4 regions of the Klebsiella sp. WP3-W18-ESBL-02 genome follow, and region 4 is predicted to be linked to each of the others. Evidence: predicted binding sites of a transcription regulator. Region 4 holds the regulator's gene; each other region holds the start of a gene.

The links. Region 4 encodes PurR, which represses purine synthesis genes. Its sites were predicted from a motif close to CANGCAAACGTTTGCNTG; they were not measured.
Region 1: the regulator PurR is predicted to act here: its motif matches at 3,064-3,081, upstream of purT (formate-dependent phosphoribosylglycinamide formyltransferase).
Region 2: the regulator PurR is predicted to act here: its motif matches at 3,222-3,239, upstream of gcvT (glycine cleavage system aminomethyltransferase GcvT).
Region 3: the regulator PurR is predicted to act here: its motif matches at 3,679-3,696, upstream of pyrC (dihydroorotase).

Annotation. Positions count from the first base shown of each region.
Region 1 covers NZ_AP021972.1:2,076,886-2,082,729, forward strand. The annotation lists gene edd (phosphogluconate dehydratase) at 1-1,089, shown strand, start outside; gene H7R56_RS09760 (bifunctional 4-hydroxy-2-oxoglutarate aldolase/2-dehydro-3-deoxy-phosphogluconate aldolase) at 1,129-1,770, shown strand; gene purT (formate-dependent phosphoribosylglycinamide formyltransferase) at 1,845-3,023, opposite strand; gene H7R56_RS09770 (tellurite resistance TerB family protein) at 3,206-3,847, shown strand; gene ptrB (oligopeptidase B) at 3,930-5,844, shown strand, end outside.
Region 2 covers NZ_AP021972.1:876,376-882,219, forward strand. The annotation lists gene pepP (Xaa-Pro aminopeptidase) at 1-510, shown strand, start outside; gene ubiH (2-octaprenyl-6-methoxyphenyl hydroxylase) at 507-1,685, shown strand; gene ubiI (FAD-dependent 2-octaprenylphenol hydroxylase) at 1,704-2,906, shown strand; gene gcvT (glycine cleavage system aminomethyltransferase GcvT) at 3,299-4,393, shown strand; gene gcvH (glycine cleavage system protein GcvH) at 4,420-4,809, shown strand; gene gcvP (aminomethyl-transferring glycine dehydrogenase) at 4,930-5,844, shown strand, end outside.
Region 3 covers NZ_AP021972.1:3,080,980-3,086,823, reverse strand. The annotation lists gene H7R56_RS14825 (oxygen-dependent tRNA uridine(34) hydroxylase TrhO) at 1-322, shown strand, start outside; gene H7R56_RS14820 (YceO family protein) at 319-432, opposite strand; gene solA (N-methyl-L-tryptophan oxidase) at 479-1,597, opposite strand; gene bssS (biofilm formation regulator BssS) at 1,734-1,988, opposite strand; gene dinI (DNA damage-inducible protein I) at 2,263-2,508, opposite strand; gene pyrC (dihydroorotase) at 2,580-3,626, opposite strand; gene H7R56_RS14795 (lipoprotein) at 3,771-4,331, opposite strand; gene rimJ (ribosomal protein S5-alanine N-acetyltransferase) at 4,746-5,330, shown strand; gene H7R56_RS14785 (YceH family protein) at 5,340-5,844, shown strand, end outside.
Region 4 covers NZ_AP021972.1:2,352,290-2,358,133, reverse strand. The annotation lists gene sodB (superoxide dismutase [Fe]) at 1-141, shown strand, start outside; gene H7R56_RS11145 (MFS transporter) at 218-1,384, opposite strand; gene H7R56_RS11140 (cytochrome bd-I oxidase subunit CydH) at 1,543-1,632, opposite strand; gene purR (HTH-type transcriptional repressor PurR) at 1,927-2,952, shown strand; gene punR (DNA-binding transcriptional activator PunR) at 2,971-3,882, opposite strand; gene punC (purine nucleoside transporter PunC) at 3,995-5,188, shown strand; gene cfa (cyclopropane fatty acyl phospholipid synthase) at 5,488-5,844, shown strand, end outside.

The sequences.
Region 1 (5,844 bases), 280 kb from region 4:
CCGGGTTCTTCGTTTGTCCACCCGGACGCCCCGCTGCGCGCCGAATTGACCGCTGCGGCGGCACGCCAGGTCACGCGTATGACCGGCAACGGCAACGAATGGATGCCGCTGGGTAAAATGATTGACGAAAAAGTGGTGGTCAACGGTATCGTTGCTCTGCTGGCGACCGGCGGCTCAACGAACCACACCATGCATCTGGTGGCGATGGCACGCGCGGCGGGCATTATCATCAACTGGGACGACTTCTCTGAACTGTCTGACGTTGTACCACTGATGGCGCGTCTGTATCCGAACGGCCCGGCAGATATCAACCACTTCCAGGCGGCTGGCGGCGTACCGGTGATGGTACGTGAACTGTTGAAAGGCGGCCTGCTGCACGAAGACGTGAATACCGTCGCCGGTTTTGGTCTGTCCCACTACACCATGGAACCGTGGCTCAATAATGGCAAACTGGACTGGCGTGAAGGCGCAAACGCCTCGCTGGACGACAGCATCATCGCCAGCTTCGACAAGCCGTTCTCTAAACACGGCGGCACCAAAGTGCTGAGCGGTAACCTTGGCCGCGCGGTGATGAAAACCTCTGCAGTGCCGGTGGAAAACCAGATTATTGAGGCACCGGCCGTGGTCTTTGAAAGTCAGCACGATGTTCTGCCGGCCTTTGAGGCGGGTCTGCTGGATAAAGATTGCGTGGTGGTTGTGCGTCATCAAGGACCAAAAGCGAACGGCATGCCAGAATTACATAAACTTATGCCGCCACTTGGTGTATTATTGGACCGCTGTTTCAAAATTGCGTTGGTCACCGATGGACGACTGTCCGGTGCATCCGGTAAAGTGCCGTCAGCGATTCACGTCACCCCTGAAGCCTATGATGGTGGCCTGCTGGCGAAAGTCCGCGACGGTGACATGATTCGCGTGAACGGTCAGACCGGCGAGCTGACGCTGCTGGTTGATGACGCTGAGCTGGCCGCGCGTCAGCCGCATATTCCCGATCTGAGCGCCTCGCGCGTGGGGACAGGCCGTGAACTGTTTGGCGCATTACGGGAAAAACTGTCCGGCGCAGAGCAGGGCGCAACCTGTATTACCTTTTAAGTTGACACGTTTTGTAGATCTGGCGAGAGAATAATTCTGATGAAAAACTGGAAAACAACTGCAGAAGCAATCCTGACCACTGGCCCGGTAGTGCCGGTCATCGTGGTGAAAAAGCTTGAGCACGCCGTACCGATGGCGAAAGCACTGGTTGCTGGCGGCGTACGCGTACTGGAAGTGACGCTGCGTACAGAGTGCGCAATGGACGCTATCCGCGCGATTGCGAAAGAAGTGCCGGATGCTATCGTGGGCGCGGGTACCGTGACCAACGCACAGCAGCTGAAAGAAGTGACCGATGCGGGCGCGCAGTTTGCTATCAGCCCGGGCCTGACCGATGAGCTGCTGAAAGCGGCAACCGCGGGTACTATTCCGCTGATCCCGGGTATTAGCTCCGTTTCTGAACTGATGCTGGGTATGCAGCACGGCCTGAAAGAATTCAAATTCTTCCCGGCTGAAGCGAACGGCGGTGTGAAAGCGCTGCAGGCTATCGCAGGTCCGTTCTCTCATATCCGTTTCTGCCCGACTGGCGGCATCTCTCCGGCGAACTACCGTGACTATCTGGCGCTGAAAAGCGTACTGTGCATCGGCGGTTCCTGGCTGGTTCCGGCCGACGCGCTGGAAGCTGGCGACTACGATCGCATCACCAAACTGGCTCGCGAAGCGGTTGAAGGCGCGAAACTGTAAGGTGTTTGCCTTACCCGGTTAACTGACCGGGTAGGACAAAAAAAGAGCGGGCACGCGTTAGCGGCCCGCTTTTTTTATCCCTGGATAATCACGGCGGCGGCGGCGATTTTTGCCCGTTCCACCGCCTGTTCTACGCTGTCGCCGGTAGCCAGTGCGACGCCCATCCGCCGCGAACCGTCAATATCCGGTTTGCCAAACAGACGTAGCTGTATCCCCGCGCCAAGCGCATGATGGACCTTATCAAAGGTCACGTTACGGCTGGTCAGTTTTGGCAGCAGCACGGCAGAGGCAGAAGGGCCGTACTGACGAATGGCGCCGATAGGCAGGCCCAGAAATGCGCGGACGTGCAGCGCGAACTCAGACACATCCTGTGAAATGAGCGTAACCATACCGGTATCGTGCGGGCGAGGAGAAACTTCACTGAACACCACGTCGTCGCCGCAGACAAACAGCTCAACGCCAAACAGACCATAACCGCCCAGTGCCAGTACCACGTCGCGAGCGATTGCCTGCGCGCGTTCCAGCGCCAGCTCGCTCATCTGCTGCGGTTGCCAGGATTCGCGATAATCGCCGTCTTCCTGACGATGGCCTACCGGTGCGCAGAAGTGCACGCCGTCGACGGCATTCACCGTCAGCAGCGTAATTTCAAAGTCAAAATTCACGACGCCTTCGACGATCACCCGGCCAGCCCCTGCGCGGCCACCTTCCTGCGCATACTGCCATGCCTGCGTCAGCTGATCTTCACGGCGAATAAACGTCTGCCCCTTGCCGGAGGAGCTCATCACTGGCTTGATGATACACGGCAGGCCGATGGTGGCTACCGCCTGGCGAAACTGTGCTTCGCTATCGGCAAAATAGTAGGCTGAGGTCGGCAGCTTAAGCTGTTCGGCAGCCAGACGACGAATGCCTTCGCGATTCATGGTCAACTGAGTGGCGCGTGCGCAGGGCACAACGCGCTGCCCGTCCTGTTCCAGCGCAATCAGCATGTCGGTCGCGATCGCTTCGATTTCCGGTACGATAAAATCCGGTTTCTCTTGCTCGACCAGCGCCTTCAGCGCCGCTCCGTCAAGCATATTGATAACGTATGAGCGGTGTGCTACGTGCATCGCTGGCGCATCGGCGTAGCGATCGACGGCGATGGTTTCAATCCCTAATCGCTGGCATTCAATGGCGACTTCTTTACCTAACTCACCGGAACCCAAAAGCATTACGCGCGTCGCCGCCGGACGCAGAGCTGTGCCTAATAACGTCATTTACCTATTCCACCGTCTGACAAAAATTTGTCGCATTATAAACGAAAACGTTTGCGTCTGTCTTGTTGTCGACGCGGCAGCGCGGCTATCGCGTTAAATTTGCACATCTTTATCTGTACCAGACATATTCTGACGTCTGCTCGCATAGGCTAAGCTTCTCATGAATTTATACTGGGGGTCATATGTCTGGCTGGCTTAATCAACTGCAATCACTGTTGGGCAAATCATCGGGTAATGGGAAAGGCGCTCTTGGCGAAATGCTGGTGCCGGGAGCGTTAGGTGGTCTGGCAGGGCTGCTCCTTGCCAGTAAATCATCGCGGAAAATGCTGGCGAAGTATGGTACTGGCGCGCTGCTGGTGGGCGGCGGTGCGGTCGCCGGGAGCGTGCTGTGGAACAAATACAAAGATCAGCTACGCGGTTCGACGCCGGCAGAAGCGAAGTATGGCCAACCGGCCGCGCCGCTGGATGTGCGTACCGAGCGTTTGATTCTGGCGCTGGTGTTTGCCGCAAAAAGCGATGGCCATATTGATGCTAAAGAGCAGGCTTCGATTGAACAACAGCTGCGCGATGCCGGCGTGGAAGCGCAGGGCCGTGCGCTGATTGCGCAGGCAATTGAACAACCGCTCGATCCGCAGCGGCTGGCGCGCGACGTGCATAACGAAGAAGAGGCGCTTGAGCTGTACTATGTGAGCTGCGCGGCAATCGACATCGATCACTTTATGGAACGTCGCTATCTGGATGAGCTGGGCGAGGCGCTGAAGCTGCCGTCAGAAGTGCGCGAAAGCATCGAGCGCGATTTACAACAGCAAAAACAGCAGCTTTAAGTGCAATCTTGCAGGTTTTGCTTGCATCAACGTTGAATTTGTCCACCCTTAGAGGGTGTGACTAAAACAGAAGAATAACGAGATGCCGCCAAAAGCAAAACGGATATCCCACGCCATGACCTTACATGGCGATACGCGCGTTGATCATTACTACTGGCTGCGTGACGACACTCGCACGAAGCCCGCCGTGATGGAGTATTTACAGCAGGAGAACGCCTACGGTCGCGAGGTGATGTCGAGCCAGCGCAGTTTGCAGGATCGCGTGCTTAAGGAGATTGTCGATCGCATTCCGCCGCGGGAAGTGTCGGCCCCGTATTGTAAAAACGGCTACCGCTACCGGCAGATTTTTGAGCCAGGCCAGGAGTACGCTATCTATCAGCGACAGGCTCCAGGCGAAGAAAACTGGTCGCTGCTGCTTGATGAAAATAAGCGCGCTGCGCGCAGTGAGTTCTATGCCCTCGGCGGGCTGAACGTCGCGCCTGATAACAACCTGCTGGCGGTCACGGAAGACTTTCTCTCCCGCCGCCAGTACAGCCTACGCCTTCGCCATCTGGCTAACGAAACCTGGCTGCCTGAGGTGATTGAAGACGTCTCACCGGGCGTGGTGTGGGCCAACGACTCGCGCTCACTCTATTACGTTCGCCAGCATCCGACAACGCTGCTGCCGTGGCAGGTCTGGCGTCATCAGGTTGGTACGGCGCCTGAGCAGGATTGCCTGATCTATGAAGAACAGGACGACACCTTTTACGTCAGCCTGCATAAAACGTCATCACGCCAGTTTGTGGTGATTGCGCTCTCCAGCGCCACCACCAGTGAAATGCAGCTGCTCGACGCCGATAATCCCGACGCTCGTCCGCAAACGTTCCTGGCCCGCCGCAAAGATCATGAATACAGTCTCGACCATTACCAGGGGCATTTCTACATGCGTTCTAACCGCGACGGTAAGAACTTTGGCCTTTATCGTGGCGTCAGTGGGGAAGAGGCCAACTGGCAGACGCTGATTGCCGCGCGTGATGCCGTCATGCTGGAAGATTTCACCCTGTTTCGTGACTGGCTGGTGGTTGAAGAGCGCCAGCGTGGCCTGACAAGCCTGCGGCAGATCCATCGGCAGACTCACAAAGAAACGGCCATCGCCTTTGACGATCCGGCCTATGTGACCTGGATTGCCTATAACCCGGAGCCAGAAACGGCCTGCCTGCGCTATGGCTACTCGTCGATGACCACGCCGGATACCCTGTTTGAGCTGGATATGGACAGCGGTGAACGCCGCGTGCTGAAACAGCAGGAGGTTAAAGGCTTCGACGCCAGCCGCTACCGCAGTGAACGCCTGTGGATCACCGCGCGCGACGGGGTGGAAGTCCCGGTTTCGCTGGTGTATCGGCATGAGCATTTCCGTTCCGGCAAGAATCCGTTGCTGGTCTATGGCTACGGTTCTTACGGTGCGAGCATGGATGCTGATTTCAGCAGCAGCCGTCTTAGCCTGCTCGACCGTGGTTTTGTCTTCGCCATTGCCCATGTTCGCGGCGGCGGCGAGCTGGGGCAGCAGTGGTATGAAGACGGCAAATTCCTGAAGAAGAAAAATACCTTTAATGACTATCTCGACGTCTGCGATGCCCTGCTGGCGAAGGGATTCGGTGCTCCGTCGCTGTGTTATGGCATGGGCGGCAGCGCGGGCGGGATGCTGATGGGAACGGCGATCAACGAACGCCCCGAGCTGTTCCACGGCGTAGTGGCGCAGGTGCCGTTTGTCGATGTGGTGACAACCATGCTGGATGAGTCTATCCCGCTGACCACCGGCGAGTTTGAGGAGTGGGGCAATCCGCAGGATGAAACCTACTATCGCTATATGAAATCGTATAGCCCGTATGACAACGTGCGGGCGCAGGCTTACCCGCATCTGCTGGTCACCAGCGGGCTGCACGACTCGCAGGTTCAGTACTGGGAGCCGACAAAGTGGGTGGCGAAGCTACGCGAGCTGAAGGTTGATGACAATCTGC
Region 2 (5,844 bases), 1.5 Mb from region 4:
ATCACCCGGACCTTCCCGGTAAACGGTAAGTTTACGCCTGCCCAGCGCGCTATCTACGATATCGTGCTCGCATCGCTGTACAAATCGCTGGAGCTGTATCGCCCCGGTACGTCCATTCAGGAAGTGACCACGGAAGTGGTACGTATCATGATTACCGGTCTGCAGAAACTGGGGATTCTCCACGGTGAAGTCGACCAACTGATTGCCGACAATGCCCACCGCCCGTACTTTATGCACGGTCTGAGCCATTGGCTGGGGCTGGATGTGCATGATGTAGGTGCGTACGGCGCAGAGCGTTCCCGCGTGCTGGAGCCGGGCATGGTACTGACCGTTGAACCGGGTTTGTATATCGCGCCGGATGCGGACGTCCCGGCGGAGTATCGCGGCATTGGTATTCGTATCGAAGACGACATTCTGATTACCGAAAACGGCAATGAAAACCTCACGGCCAGCGTGGTGAAGGACGCCGATGCTATCGAAGCGCTGATGGCGGCGGCGCGCCAGCCATGAGCCTGATTATTGTCGGCGGCGGGATGACCGGCGCGACGCTGGCGCTGGCGGTATCGCATCTGACGTCGGGCCGTCTGCCGGTGCACGTGATTGAAGCGGCAGATATCAACGCCGCGCGGCATCCGGGCTTTGACGCTCGGGCCATCGCGCTGGCGGCGGGAACCTGCCAGCAGCTGTCGAAGATCGATCTCTGGCAGGCGATTGCCGACTGCGCCACGCCGATAACCACCGTTCATGTGAGCGACCGTGGCCATGCCGGGTTCGTCACGCTGGACGCGGCCGATTATCGGCTGGCTGCGCTGGGCAACGTGGTCGAGTTGCACGAAGTCGGGCTGCGATTGTTTAGCCTGCTACGCAAGGCGCGCGGCGTCACGCTACATTGCCCCTCGCGGGTGACGCAGGTTGAGCGCCGTGCCGACGGCGTCAGCGTTACGCTCGATAATGGTGACACGCTACACGGTAAGCTGCTGGTGGCCGCTGACGGTTCACGCTCTATGCTGGGCGAACGTTGCGGCATTCACTGGCAGCAAGAGCCGTATAACCAACTGGCGGTGATTGCTAACGTCACCACCGCTGTTGCGCATCAGGGGCGCGCATTCGAACGCTTTACTGAATACGGGCCGCTGGCGATGCTACCGATGTCGCAAAACCGCTGTTCGCTGGTGTGGTGCCACCCCCGCTCGAAACATGATGAGGTATTGGGCTGGTCCGACGCGCGCTTCTGCGACGAGCTGCAGCGCGCGTTTGGCTGGCGCTTAGGCCGTATTACCCACGCGGGGGCACGCAGCGTTTATCCGCTATCGTTGACCACCGCTACACGCACGGTGTCCCATCGTCTGGCGCTGGTGGGGAACGCCGCGCAGACGCTGCATCCGATCGCCGGGCAGGGCTTTAACCTTGGTCTGCGCGATGTGATGACGTTGGCGGAGAATCTGGCGCAGGCCAACGCTGCTCACGCAGATATCGGCGATTATGCGCTGCTCTGCCAGTATCAGCGCCAGCGGGCAGAAGATAAAGCCGCTACCATTGGCGTAACCGATGGGCTGGTGCACCTGTTTGCTAACCGCTGGGCGCCGCTGGTTGCGGGGCGCAATGCGGGGCTGATGGCGATGGAATTATTTACCCCTGCACGCGATGTGCTGGCGCAGCGGACGCTGGGCTGGGTCGCCCGTTAAGAGCTGTAAGGAGTTAATGTGCAAAGTGTTGATGTTGCCATCGTAGGCGGTGGTATGGTTGGGCTGGCGGTAGCCTGCGGTTTACAGGGCAGCGGCCTGCGGGTGGCGGTGCTGGAGCAATCGCTGCCGCAGGCGCTCGCCGCCGATGCGCCGCCTGCGCTTCGCGTGTCCGCTATTAATGCCGGCAGCGAAAAGCTGCTGTCAAAGCTCGATGTCTGGCAGGCGATTGTCGCGCAGCGTGCCAGCCGTTATCACGGCATGGAAGTGTGGGACAAAGACAGCTTTGGCCGCATTGCGTTTGACGATCGCAGCATGGGCTACAGCCATCTGGGACATATCGTTGAAAATGCGGTTATCCATCACGCGCTGTGGCAGAAAGCCGAGCGCAGCGCGGATATCACGCTGATGGCCCCCGCGGAACTGCAGCAGGTGGTCTGGGGCGAAAACGAAGCGTTTTTGACGTTGAAAGACGGCGGAATGTTGACCGCGCGTCTGGTGGTGGGAGCCGATGGCGCCAACTCCTGGCTGCGTAGTAAAGCCGATATTCCGCTGACCTTCTGGGATTATCGCCATCATGCGCTGGTCGCCACCGTTCGTACCGATGACCCCCATGAAGCCGTTGCGCGCCAGAGCTTCCACGGTGATGGTATTCTGGCCTTCTTACCGCTCAGCGATCCCCATCTTTGCTCGATTGTCTGGTCGCTGTCGCCGGAAGAGGCGCAGCGGATGCAGCAGGCTGACGAAGCTGAGTTTAACAAAGCGTTGAATATCGCCTTCGATAACCGTTTAGGGCTGTGCCGCGTGGAAAGCGAGCGTCAGGTCTATCCGCTTACCGGTCGCTACGCGCGGCAGTTTGCCGCGCACCGTCTGGCGCTGGTGGGTGACGCCGCGCACACCATTCATCCGCTGGCCGGGCAGGGTGTGAACCTCGGCTTTATGGATGCCGCCGAGCTGATTGACGAGCTCAAGCGCCTGCATACGCAGGGGAAAGATATCGGCCAGCATTTCTATTTGCGTCGCTATGAGCGCAGCCGTAAGCATAGCGCTGCGCTGATGCTGGCGGGAATGCAGGGCTTCCGCGAGCTGTTTGCCGGTGAAAACCCCGCGAAGAAGCTGCTGCGCGATATTGGCCTGAAGCTCGCGGATACGCTACCCGGCGTCAAACCGCAGCTTATTCGTCAAGCGATGGGCCTGAATGACCTGCCGGAGTGGCTTCGTTAAGTCGCTCACACTTGTACTCCCGGTGGTTCTACCGGGAGCCTTTCCCCTCATTTGAAAAATTCTAATTTCACCTCTTTTTTCGCATTAGATTTATTAATCCGTCATTTTTTATGTTACGGGAAAGTCGCCCTGTTTTTCGCAGGAAATATTATCTTATGCTGAATTATTAACCATTGTTGTTAATTAAATGTGGTGTAATTCGCTTTTTACCAGTTGATTCCTCTGTATGCTTTTTCTCGCCTTTTAGCCATAAGCTAATGTGATGCCCCTTTTTTCATGATGGTTTACCACGGTGTTCGGTGGTAAGTTCAGGGAAAAGAGAACGTTTGCGTCGGTGCCTGGACAGGCGTCGGCGTTGGGTTTTGTGGTGCGATATATTCAACGAGGACATGATGGCTCAACAAACGCCTTTGTATGACCAGCACGTGTTATGTGGCGCGCGCATGGTAGATTTCCACGGCTGGATGATGCCGCTGCACTATGGATCGCAGATTGATGAGCATCACGCGGTGCGTACCGATGCCGGGATGTTCGATGTGTCGCATATGACCATCGTTGACCTACACGGCCCGCGCACCCGCGAGTTCCTTCGCTATCTGTTGGCAAACGACGTCGCGAAGCTGACTAAGCCGGGCAAAGCGCTCTACAGCGGCATGCTAAATGCGTCAGGCGGCGTGATAGATGACCTTATCGTTTACTACCTTACCGATGATTTCTTCCGCCTTGTTGTTAACTCTGCCACTCGCGAAAAAGACCTCTCCTGGATTACCCAACACGCTGAACCCTATGCCATTGATATCACCGTTCGTGACGACCTGTCGCTGATCGCGGTGCAGGGGCCGCACGCGCAGGAAAAAGCGGGCACGCTGTTTAGCGACGCGCAGCGCCATGCGGTTGAAGGCATGAAGCCGTTCTTTGGCGTGCAGGCCGGTGACTTCTTTATCGCGACGACCGGCTATACCGGCGAAGCTGGCTATGAAATTGCGCTGCCGAAAGAACAGGCGGCAGATTTCTGGCAGCAGCTGGTTCAGGCGGGCGTGAAGCCATGCGGGCTGGGCGCGCGCGATACGCTGCGTCTGGAAGCGGGTATGAACCTCTACGGTCAGGAAATGGATGAAAGCGTTTCCCCGCTGGCGGCTAACATGGGCTGGACCATTGCCTGGGAGCCCGCTGACCGCAACTTTATTGGTCGCGACGTGCTGGAACTGGAGCGCGAAAAAGGCACCGAGCAGCTGGTTGGTCTGGTGATGACCGAGAAAGGCGTACTGCGCGGCGAACTGCCGGTACGTTTTACCGATGCGAACGGCAATGCGCGCGAAGGTGTGATCACCAGCGGGACTTTCTCGCCAACCTTAGGCCATAGTATTGCGTTGGCTCGCGTCCCGGCAGGGATCGGCGAGACGGCGATCGTTCAGATCCGCAACCGCGAAATGCCGGTCAAAGTGACAAAACCTATTTTTGTGCGTAACGGCAAGGCCGTCGCGTAAGCCCTTTTTATTCTGGAGATTTTTTGATGAGCAACGTACCAGCAGAACTGAAATACAGTAAAGAACACGAGTGGCTGCGCAAAGAAGCGGACGGCAGCTATACCGTTGGCATTACCGAGCACGCGCAGGAATTACTGGGCGATATGGTCTTCGTTGACCTGCCGGAAGTGGGCGCGACCGTTAGCGCGGGCGACGACTGTGCGGTAGCGGAGTCCGTTAAAGCGGCATCCGACATCTATGCGCCAATCAGCGGTGAGATCGTTGCCGTGAACGACGAACTGGGTGACTCGCCGGAGCTGGTCAACAGTGAACCGTATGCGGGCGGCTGGATCTTCAAGATCAAAGCCAGCGACGAAGCGGAAGTGGCCGCGCTGCTGGATGCGACCGCATACGAAGCATTATTAGAAGACGAGTAAGGTTGTGCCGGATGGCACTGCGTTTATCCGGCCTGCATCGTGTAGGCCCGGTAAGCGAAGCGCCACCGGGCAGGTCAGTTAGACAATCACGATTCACCGCACGTTTCAGGAACATCGCACATGACACAGACTTTAAGCCAGCTTGAAAACCGTGGCGCGTTTATTGAACGTCACATCGGGCCGGATGCCCAGCAGCAGCAAGAGATGCTCAAAACGGTTGGCGCGGATTCATTAAACGCACTGATTGGACAGATCGTGCCGAAAGATATCCAGCTTGCTACGCCGCCTCAGGTAGGTGACGCCACCACAGAATTTGCCGCGCTTGCGGAGCTGAAGGCGATTGCCGGTCGTAACAAGCGCTTTAAGTCGTACATTGGCATGGGCTATGCGCCTGTACAGCTGCCGCCGGTGATCCTGCGTAATATGCTGGAAAACCCGGGCTGGTACACCGCCTATACGCCGTATCAGCCGGAAGTGTCGCAGGGCCGTCTGGAAGCGCTGCTGAACTTCCAGCAGGTAACGTTGGATCTCACCGGTCTGGACATGGCTTCTGCCTCCCTGCTGGATGAAGCGACCGCCGCAGCTGAAGCGATGGCAATGGCTAAACGTGTGAGCAAGCTGAAAAACGCCAACCGTTTCTTTGTGGCGGCAGACGTTCATCCGCAAACGTTGGACGTGGTGCGCACCCGTGCGGAAACCTTCGGTTTTGATGTGATTGTCGACGATGCCGACAAGGCGCTGGAACATCAGGATGTCTTCGGCGTGCTGCTGCAACAGGTTGGTACGACCGGTGAAGTGCATGATTACAGCGCGCTGATTGCCGAACTGAAATCCCGCAAGGTGGTGGTCAGCGTCGCGGCTGACTTTATGGCGCTGGTGCTGTTAACCGCACCGGGCAAACAGGGCGCAGACATTGTCTTCGGCTCTGCTCAGCGCTTCGGCGTCCCGATGGGCTACGGCGGCCCGCACGCGGCATTCTTTGCCGCGAAAGATGAATTCAAACGCGCCATGCCGGGCCGTATTATCGGCGTATCG
Region 3 (5,844 bases), 730 kb from region 4:
GAATTTTGTCTTTGATGAGCGGATGGGCGAGCGTATTTCCGATGAGGTCATCGCGCATTGCCACCAGTGCGGAACGCCGTGCGACAGCCACACCAACTGTCTTAATGACGGCTGCCATCTGCTGTTTATCCAGTGCCCGGCCTGTGCCGAGAAGTTCGAAGGCTGCTGCAGTGAAGTGTGTCAGGAAGAACACAAGCTGCCGGAAGAGGAACAGCGTCAGCGCCGCGCCGGCCGTGAAAACGGCAATAAGATCTTTAATAAATCGCGCGGCCGTCTGAATACCCGTCTGGGGATCCCCGACCCCCAGACGCATAATGACTAGCTGAAATAGAGCCAGAGAAGGTCGGCGATAGCCAACAGCATCGATAGCGTCAGATAGAGCATCAGATGCTCGCGAATATTGTTGACCAGAAAGTAGAACAGACGGCGCATAGTCATTCCTGCTAAACGGCCCCGCATCGTCGGGGCCGTTGCTATTTTAGCGGTTAAAGCGGGTGAGGGCGAAGGGACTTAAGTCGAATGCCGGGGCTTGCTGCTGCGCAAACTGCGCGGCAATTTCGCCCAGCACGGTGGCAAACTTAAATCCGTGACCGCTGAGACCGCCGATAAACAGCACATCGGGCTGGCCCGGCAGGGTATCAATAATAAAATCTTCGTCTGGCGAATTGTCATAGGTGCAGGCTGCTCCGTGCAGACAGCCGCCGATACCCGGCAGAATCTGACGCAGGAAGCTAAATGCCTCCGAGCCGTCGGTGGCTACTGCGCCAAACGCTTTACGTTCTTGCGGCTGGTGAATCAGCTGGCCACCGTTGTGCTTACCTATCTTCAGTTCGTTGTCGACGGCCGGAAAACCGTAGAACTGATCGCCGTTCGGCAGCTCGCCGGTGAAGGCCGGGAAGTTATTTTTTTGGCTGTAGCGGCCGTCGGCCTGAAACCAGGCAAAAACCTTACGTACCGGCTGAATCGGCAGCTCAGGGTAAAACTGCTTTACCCAGGTCCCGGCGGTCAGCAGCAGTTTTTTACCTCGCCAGCTACCTTCGGCGGTGTCAATCGTCACGCCGTCAGCATCGCTGTGAATCGCGGTGACCGGGCAGTTAAACAGCTGGGCGCAGCCAGCCTCTTTGGCCATGGCAATCAGCGTTTTGACCGCCAGCTCGCTTTTCAGTACGCCAGAACCCGGCTCGAAAATAGCCCGGTAATGGGCGGGTACGGTAATCTCCGGCCAGCGGGCCATCAGCGCGTCGGCATCAAGCTGCTCTACCTCGAGGTTAAACTGTGCGGCGCTGTGGGCCACGGTGCGCAAAAATTCGGAATCAGCAGGGCCAAGATTGACCACGCCGCTGCGCTCGAACAACGGCTCGCCGCTGACGGCGGCCAGTTCGTCCCACAGCGCCTGGGCACGCAGCACCAGCGGAACATACTTCTCGCCTTCGCCGTAGGCATGACGCATCAGGCGGGTGTCGCCGTGGTGGCTGCCTTCATGATGAGGCGGCATATGGGCGTCGGTCATCAGAACGTTCAGGCCCGCTTTACGGGCGTAATATCCAGCCGCGGCACCAACGGAGCCGCTGCCCAGAATAATGAGATCGTATTGCATAGTCTTTCCTGACGCGATAATAAGGCTGAAATCTGTGTTTTGTAGAGTAATTAAGCCACAGTTGTTATACAAGCGTGAAAACAAGAAAGGCACCCTAAGGTGCCTGTTTGCCCGAAATCGGCGGAAAGTATCGGCGTTAGTGCCTGCGATACTCGTTGACCTGGTAATCGCCAGATTCAATTTTGGCAATCACGGCTTCCAGTATGGAAATAAACTGACGTGCGACGTCCGTGGTTAGCCACAAGGTCTGGCCAACTTCTGCCTCTTTGCTGCTCGATTGATTGGGGTCTTGGTAGTGCAGGCGCAACATCAGCGCATCATAGCTGTCTACGGTGCTGATGTCCCATCCGACGAGGGGATGGGTCTGGATGACTTCATTATTCTTTTCCATCATAACCCCTTATTTACGTGTTAAAAGGCAACAACTCTCGAGGTTTAATGCAATTTTTTGTGAAGCTTTATCAGTATACAACACTTCAATAAATACTCGAGAATCGAAATCAAAAGCAACATAAATTCCTGAGTTAGCGGCCTGTTTGCGCAATAAACGACCATGTCGGCCATTGTTTTGCCGCTAATGTAAAAAGTGGGGATGGATCACAAAAAAACAAGCGGGAAGATAAAAAAAGCCGGGGCGACCCGGCAAAGACACAATGAGGGAAAAACTAATCGGTGATGAACCAGTCGTCGGCGCTTTCCCAGGTTTCCTGGAGGATTTCGCTGATGCGGTCTTTGTCTTCTTTAATGCCGCCGATCACGGAAAGGTTATTGTTGGCCGCATAGCGCACGCTGACGGCGCCATCACGGTCCGGAAATTGAGAGTTGATACGGCGGGAAAGTTCGTTGGCCAGCGCGTCTAAGGCGCCTGCCGGCAACGCGGTGGTTTTTGCAATAGTGACTTCAATGCGCATAATTGCCCCCTGTGTAATATACTGTATATTTATACAGTCACTCGCGAATATTTACAACAGGGGGCGTGATTTTATTTTTTTACCGTCCAGCGCAGCGTTTCCCCGGCGAGGAACGGCACCAGGGTGTCATCGCTCAGGGCGATGCTTTCGGCGACCTGGCTTTCTTCGCGCACTAGTTCGACGTAGCTGTCGTTCACCGGCAGGCCGTAGAAACGCGGGCCGTTGAGGGAGCAGAAGCCCTCAAAGTGCGATAAGGCATTCATCTCTTCAAACACCGTCGCGTAGCTGCCCAACGCGGTCGGCGCATTAAAGCAGCCGGCGCAGCCGCAGCTGGCTTCTTTACGATGGCGAGCGTGGGGCGCGGAGTCGGTGCCGAGGAACGCGCGTTCAAAGCCGCTAGCGACCAGCTCACGCAGCGCCTGCTGGTGAATATTACGCTTGAGAATCGGCAGGCAGTACAGATGCGGGCGCACGCCGCCGACCAGCATATGGTTACGGTTAAACATCAGATGCTGCGGTGTGATAGTGGCGGCAAGCAGATCGTTACCGTCGCGCACGTACTCGGCGGCATCTTTGGTGGTGATATGCTCAAACACCACTTTCAGGCCCTGCAGGCGCTGGCGCAGCGGCTCCATGACGGTGTCGATAAAGCGCGCTTCCCGGTCGAAGATATCGATGTCCGCGTGGGTGACTTCACCGTGCACCAGCAGCGGCATACCCAATTTTTCCATGCGCTCAAGCACCGGCATAATCGCATCGGTGCTGGTGACGCCGTGGCTGGAGTTGGTGGTGGCATTGGCCGGGTACAGCTTGGCGGCGGTGAATACGCCTTCGTTAAAGCCGCGCTCCAGCTCATTCGGATCGAGAGTATCGGTCAGATAGCAGGTCATCAGCGGCGTGAAATCGTGCCCGGCGGGAACGGCGTCGAGAATACGCTGGCGGTAAGCGATCGCGGCGTCGACGGTGGTAATCGGCGGAACCAGGTTCGGCATGATAATTGCGCGGCCATACAGCTCACTGGTATACGGTACAACCGTTTTCAGCATCTCGCCGTCGCGAAGATGGATGTGCCAGTCGTCTGGGCGGCGAATTTTCAGAACTTGCGGTAGTGCGGTCATGTAAGGCTCCGGCTGGTGGGATATCAGTCATTTTTGCCGGGCACTAAGGATAAGCGGAAACGTTTTCCTTTGCATCCTTTTCTGTAAAAAATAACGCGGGGAGGGTGATGCCCGATACGCGATCGGGCATACGTGGCACGAGGCTTAATTGGTGAACGGGATGATAATTTCGCCCGGCTTGACTTCAATGCCCTTGGCGTATTTCTTCGCCAGCGCTTCGCCTCTGCTGGCGTCTTCTTTCAGCACATAGGCCGGCTGCTGGTTAAAGTAGGTACGCAGGGACTGGTTGAGATACGGGATTAACGTCTGCACGACTGACTGCATTTTCTCTGGCGTCACTTTGGCATCCACCACTTCCATTTCCTGCAGGTAAATGGCTCCCTGCTCCTGGTTAAACACCGGCAGCGCCTTCAGCGTCAGCGCGATGTTGGCTTTCTGGCTGCCAAACAACGAATTCAGGTCCAGCTTCGCATCGCCGCTGAGGGTCACTTTATTGGGCTCTGCGCGGCCAATCGCACTGGTCAGATTGTTAAGGACGATATGGGCGTCGGCGACGCCGGGGACCCCGATATCTTTGGAGAAGTTATTCCGTTTTTGCAACGCCTGGTTAATCTCCTGCTCGCTGACGGAATACTGCGTCAGCTGATTGCAGCCGACGACCAGACCGCTGACGATCAGGGCGGCAATGACAAACAATTTTTTCATGGGGTTCCTCAACGTAAAGCGTTGTATGCATCCTGACATAAAGCAGCATACGCTGTCAGTAGGTCTCTGACAGCGGAAAATACTGAAAGTGCCGCCGACGGACAAAATGGCTGAGGCCGTGGGCCGCGAAACGGCGTGAAAGCGGTCGCGTACGCCGAACAATAACGCCACGAGACGGGGCACCGATGACAAAAAAATCGCCGCTGCATTTTATCACATTTCTCAATTGCTTAGCCGCAGAGGCCCGGCCAGGAGAAACATCTTCATTTTCCGCGCTATCTCACCTTTTCACGTATTGCCAGCGGTAACCCTTTTTTATCACAATGCAAAAAGACAGCGTGTTGTTTTCATTGGCTGCCGTCAGGCAGGTATAGTGAAATGACCAGGGTATAGATTGGGTACAGGAGTAGTGAGATGTTTGGCTATCGCAGTAATGTGCCGAAAGTGAGGTTAACGACGGACCGGCTGGTTGTTCGGCTGATCCATGACCGCGACGCATGGCGTCTGGCGGACTATTACGCCGAAAATCGGCAGTTTTTAAAACCCTGGGAGCCCATTCGCGATGACAGCCACTGCTACCCCTCCGGGTGGCAGGCGCGCCTGTCGATGATTAATGAATTCCATAAGCAGGGCACGGCCTTTTATTTTGCGCTGCTCGACCCGGAAGAGAAGGAAATTATCGGCGTAGCCAATTTCTCCAACGTGGTGCGCGGTTCATTTCACGCCTGCTATCTCGGTTACTCGATTGGCCAGAAATGGCAGGGGCAGGGCATGATGTACGAAGCGCTCACCAGCGCCATTCGCTATATGCAGCGCACGCAGCATATTCACCGCATTATGGCGAACTATATGCCGCATAATCAGCGCAGCGGGAATCTGCTGGCGCGCCTTGGCTTCGAAAAAGAAGGTTATGCGAAGGACTACTTATTGATTGACGGCGAATGGCGCGATCACGTGCTGACCGCGTTAACCACCCCACAATGGACGCCTGGCCGCTAAGGAAAAACGATGAAATACCAATTAACACCTCTTGAAGCTCGAGTGATCGGCTGTCTGCTGGAAAAGCAGGTCACCACGCCGGAGCAGTATCCGCTGTCCATTAACGCCGTGGCGACGGCCTGTAACCAGAAAACCAACCGCGAGCCGGTGATGACGCTCAGCGAAGCCGAGGTGCAGGAGCAGCTCGATACCCTGGTGAAGCGCCATTATTTACGCACGGTGAGCGGCTTCGGCAATCGTGTGACCAAATACGAGCAGCGTTTTTGTAACTCTGAGTTCGGCGATCTGAAGCTCTCCTCCGCGGAAGTGGCGCTGGTCACTACGCTGCTGCTGCGCGGGGCTCAAACCCCTGGCGAGCTGCGCGGTCGCGCCCAGCGGATGCACGAATTTGCCGATATGGCGGAAGTCGAAAGCACCCTTGAACGGCTGGCAAACCGCGAGGACGGCCCGTTTGTGGTGCGCCTGCCGCGCGAGCCGGGTAAACGTGAAAGCCGCTACATGCATCTGTTCAGCG
Region 4 (5,844 bases):
ACCGACGCGAAGCCGCTGTTGACCGTCGACGTGTGGGAACATGCTTACTATATTGACTACCGCAACGCCCGCCCTAACTACCTGGAGCACTTCTGGGCTCTGGTGAACTGGGCGTTCGTGGCTGAAAATCTGGCTGCGTAAGCACAAAAAACCCGGCGTTGCCATGCTTCGCCGGGTGATATGCCATCGCGCAGAAGGCTTGCCTTCTGCGTTTTTTTTACTCGCTGACCAGCGCCTGCGCACCACGGCGACGGCCGCTGAAGAACACGACCGCCAGCGCCAGCGCAGCAACGATCGCCCCCATCACCGGTACAAAGCTGTAGCCCAGCCCGCCCGATATAACCGCACCGCCGGCCACGGCCCCCAGCGCATTACCGAGGTTAAACGCGCCAATATTCACCGACGACGAAAGCCCCGGCGCTTCGTGTGCTACCCGCATCACGCGCATCTGTAGCGGCGGCACCACGGCAAACGTTGCCGCGCCCCACACCACCATGCTAAACGCCGCCCCCACCTGGCTCTGCGCCAGCCAGGGAATGGCCAGCATAATGGCCATCAGCAGCAGCAAGAAACCTTTGAGCGTACCGCTAACCGAGCGGTCAGCAAATTTGCCGCCAAGGAAGTTGCCAATAGAGAAGCCAACGCCAATCAATACCAGCATCAACGTAATAAATCCCGGCGTGGCGTGCGTCAGGGTCCGCAATACCGGCGAAATGTAGGTATAAAGCGTAAACATCGCACCAGCGCCGAGCACGGTGGTCAGTAAGGCAGAAAGTACCTGTGGGCGCACCAGTACCGCCAGCTCACGCTTAACGTCCGGTTTTTCCCCTGCCCCACCCTTCGGCAGCGACAGCCACAGCCCCGCCATGGCGACAATCCCAAGGCCAGCGGTCGCCAGGAACGACATGCGCCAGCCAATGGTTTCACCCAGCCAGGTCGCCGCCGGAACGCCGCCGATATTGGCAATTGTCAGGCCCATAAACATGGTCGCTACCGCGCTCGCCTGCTTATGCTTCGGCACAACGCTCGCGGCAACCACCGACCCCAGACCAAAGAACGCGCCGTGGTTGAGGCTGGTAATAATGCGCGACAGCATCAGCGTGGTGTAGTCAGGCGAGATAGCCGACAGCACGTTACCAAGGGTAAAAATCGCCATCAGGAAAATCAGCGCATTGCGCCGCGCGCGATGAGACAACAGCAGCGTCATCAGCGGGGCCCCGACCATCACGCCCACGGCGTAGGCGCTGATCAACATTCCAGCGGCGGGAATAGAGACGTCAACGCCCTTCGCAATGACCGGCAGCAGCCCCATGGGCGAAAATTCGGTGGTCCCTATGCCAAAGGCGCCAATCGCCAGGGCAAGCAGGGGATAATTGACTTTCATGCAAAAACTCCGGTTGGCCGCGCACAGCTGGCGGCATGACAACATAGGGCAAAAGCATGACATCAATCACAGAAAATCAGAAGTGTACAAAACAGCAAAAGATTATTGCTAATTTGATAACAATTGACGGGAGGGAGCGAACTCCCTCACCGGAGGAATTAATGCAATACGGCGGTCAGTGCAGCGGCAACAATGAGCGCAAGCGTAATAATGGTAGTGGTGAGCGACAGCTTAAGTTCGGTACTCATCAATTTTTCTCCTTTTTATTGCCACAGTGAAACTGAGCTTACTCATTTTTGCACAGATAATCGTAAAAATCTTCACAGATTTAGCAGGATGTTGTTTTTTGCTCTTCCACTTTGCGTCGGGATACGTCAAAATTCGACGCTTATTTATAAGCGTACCGGCCATTGACCCCCTCCTGTCGTCCTGTATCGTTTTCCCGGCGAATCGCAATTCACAAAATTGCGTCAGGGTGTGTGAAGGCAAACGTTTTCCTTTCGATTTTTTCAGGGGCAGGCCAGGGTCTGGAGTGAGATGGAATGGCAACAATTAAAGATGTAGCGAAGCGCGCAAACGTTTCCACTACAACCGTATCACATGTAATTAACAAAACGCGTTTTGTCGCCGAAGAGACGCGTGAAGCGGTCTGGGCGGCGATTAAAGAACTGCACTACTCGCCGAGCGCCGTTGCCCGCAGCCTGAAGGTCAACCACACCAAATCCATTGGTTTGCTGGCCACCAGCAGTGAAGCAGCCTATTTTGCCGAAATTATTGAGGCCGTAGAGAAAAACTGCTTCCAGAAAGGGTATACCCTGATCCTCGGCAACGCGTGGAACAATCTTGAGAAGCAGCGCGCGTACCTGTCAATGATGGCGCAAAAGCGCGTCGACGGTCTGCTGGTCATGTGCTCAGAATACCCGGAGTCACTGCTCTCCATGCTGGAAGAGTATCGTCACATTCCAATGGTGGTGATGGACTGGGGCGAAGCCAAAGCCGATTTTACCGACTCGGTTATCGATAACGCCTTCGAAGGCGGTTATATGGCGGGCCGCTATCTGATCGAACGCGGCCATCGCGATATCGGCGTGATCCCGGGCCCGCTGGAGCGCAATACCGGCGCAGGCCGTCTGGCAGGCTTTATGAAAGCGATGGAAGAAGCGCAGATTAACGTACCGGCAAACTGGATTGTTCAGGGCGACTTTGAACCAGAATCCGGCTACCGGGCGATGCAGCAGATTCTGTCCCAGCACCCGCGCCCAACCGCCATCTTCTGCGGCGGCGATATTATGGCCATGGGCGCACTGTGTGCCGCCGATGAAATGGGGCTGCGCGTGCCGCAGGATATTTCGCTGATCGGGTATGATAACGTGCGTAACTCACGTTTCTTCACCCCCGCGCTGACCACTATCCATCAGCCGAAGGACTCGCTTGGCGAAACGGCCTTTAACATGCTGATGGATCGCATCGTCAGCAAGCGCGAAGAGTCACAGTCAATTGAGGTGCACCCGCGCCTGATTGAGCGTCGTTCTGTGGCCGACGGTCCATATCGCGACTACCGCCGTTAATCGCGTTCTGCGAGCGCCCTATACGGGCGTTCGCAGCCACTCCTCGTTCAGCGTCTCACTATCCCCCAGATACTCCAGCAGCCAGCTTAATGCCGGTGACGCTTCACTTTGCTGCCACGTGAGGCAACAGGCGGCATCCGGGAACGGGTTCTCCAGCGTCAGTGCGACCCACTCTCCGCTCTCCAGCCATGGCTGAGCCAGATGCCCCGGCACCATCGCCGCACATAAGCCGGCGGAAATACAGGTTTCTGACGACGCCCAATCCGGCACCACCACGCGTTTTTGGTTATCCAGCAGCCAGGTCGTACGCTTAGGCAGCGAACGTGAGGTATCCTCGCGCACCAGTGACGGCCAGTTGCGCAGTACATCATCGCTGAGCGGCCCATCCAGACGCGCCAGCGGATGTGCGCTGGACACCACGCAGTGCCAGTTGAGCATTCCCATATCCCTAAAAGCAAAGCGCCCCCCGACCGGAATCGCCTGCGTGGCGCCAATCGCCAGCTCGACGCGGCCGTCCGCCAGCGCATCCCATACGCCGTTAAAGACTTCCTGGTAAACAATCAGCTCAACGTCGCTAAAGTGACGGTAAAAATCGACGATCAGCTGGCGCGTACGCTGTGGCTTAACAATATTATCAACGGCAATCGCCAACTGGCCACGCCAGCCGTTGGCAATCTGCTGGCACTGCTGGCGGGTGATCTGCATTTTTTTGATAACAGACCGCCCTTCTTTCAGGAACCATGCCCCGGCAGGCGTTAATTCCACGTCGCGATGACGGCGTTCAAACAGCGGTACAGCCAGCCACTCTTCCAGCTGTCGTACCGTATAGCTTACCGCAGAAGGCACACGATGCAGTTCCTGCGCGGCGGCGCTAAAGCTACCGTTACGCGCTACCGCATCAACGACTTCAAGAGAATATTCAGACCACATTTTCTGCCTGCAAAAAATTTGAATCCATGGCTCAAATATTAGCGTTTCACAACCCTGAATGCACTCTCTACACTCGGCGGCAAGGTTAATATCAGATAATAAAGGGCAATTTATGCAACCTGGGAAAGGATTTTTAGTCTGGCTCGCGGGGCTGAGCGTGCTGGGTTTTCTGGCCACCGACATGTACCTGCCTGCTTTTGCTGCCATTCAGCAAGACCTGCAAACGCCGGCCTCGGCGGTCAGCGCCAGCCTGAGTTTGTTCCTGGCCGGCTTCGCCGTCGCGCAGCTGCTGTGGGGGCCGCTGTCTGACCGCTATGGCCGCAAACCCATTCTGCTGGCGGGCTTAACCATTTTCGCCGTGGGCTGTCTGGGGATGCTGTGGGTCCGTGACGGCACTACCCTGCTGGTGCTGCGCTTTGTGCAGGCGGTCGGTGTATGCGCCGCAGCCGTTACCTGGCAGGCAATGGTCACCGACTACTATCCGGCCCAGCGTACTAACCGCATTTTCGCAACCATCATGCCGCTCGTCGGGCTGTCACCCGCGCTGGCACCGCTGCTTGGCAGCTGGCTCCTGGTCCACTTTGACTGGCAGGCCATCTTTGCGACGCTGTTTATTATCACGCTGGTGCTGATGCTGCCGGCTTTTCGTCTCAAGCCCGCGCACAAAAAGCACGCCGTCAACGGAGAAAAGCTGACGTTTATGCGCCTGCTGCGCAGTAAAGACTATCGCGGTAACGTACTTATCTACGCCGCCTGCTCCGCCAGCTTCTTTGCCTGGTTGACCGGCTCGCCGTTTATCCTGCACGAAATGGGCTATAGCCCGACCGTCATTGGCCTGAGCTATGTGCCGCAGACAATCGCGTTCCTGATTGGTGGCTACGGTTGTCGCGCCGCACTGCAAAAATGGCAGGGTTCACAGCTGCTGCCATGGCTGCTTGTCGGGTTCGCACTGAGCGTCGTGGGAACCTGGGCCGTCGGCCTGGCCCGGGATGTGTCGCTGAGCGCACTGCTGATTCCGTTCTGCGTGATGGCCACCGCTAACGGCGCTATCTATCCGATCGTCGTGGCACAGGCGCTGAAGCCGTTCCCACAGGCCACCGGTCGCGCGGCGGCGTTGCAAAATACGCTTCAGCTCGGTCTGTGCTTCCTGGCCAGCCTGGCGGTATCGACACTGATTGCGACTCCGCTGCTTACCACTACCAGCGTGATGCTGGTAACCGTAGTGCTGGCCGGTATCGGTTACGGCATGCAGCGCGCCGCCCGTCGCGCCGAACGCCAGGCTGACGCCGCTGCGTCCCACGTCTGAATATTCCTCGCATCAATACCTCCATAAATGATTAGGGCGCTAAGTTTTTTTGTTGAATCAAGGCACTTAGCGTCCTATACTGGATCGGCATCACATAATTAGTATACATTGAACTTATTATGCGGGAGCAGGACGGCTTCCCCTTAAACCACGGATTGGCTTTCGGCAAGGGGTTCTTCCCTTCCTCTGTGCTACGTCGGATAGCAGGCTCACGAATTTTTCGTGACATTTCTCACAAACCAGAAAAAAGCGTCTACGCTGTTTTAAGGTTCTGATCATCAGGTCGGGATGGAGAAGCTATGAGCTCATCGTGTATAGAAGAAGTAAGCGTACCGGATGACGACTGGTATCGTATCGTTAGCGAGCTGCTAAACCGAGCAGGCATTGAAATTAACGGCAATGCCTCCTGCGATATTCAGGTTAAAAATCCGCGTCTTTTTAAACGAGTTTTACAGGAAGGTTCGCTGGGTCTTGGCGAAAGCTATATGGACGGTTGGTGGGAATGCGATCGTCTGGATATCTTCTTCGACAAGGTACTGCGCGCCGGACTTGAAAACCAACTCCCCCATCATTTCAAAGATACGCTGCGCGTGGCCGGTGCGCGTTTGTTTAACCTCCAGAGCCGCAGACGCGCCTGGCAGGTGGGCAAAGAGCAC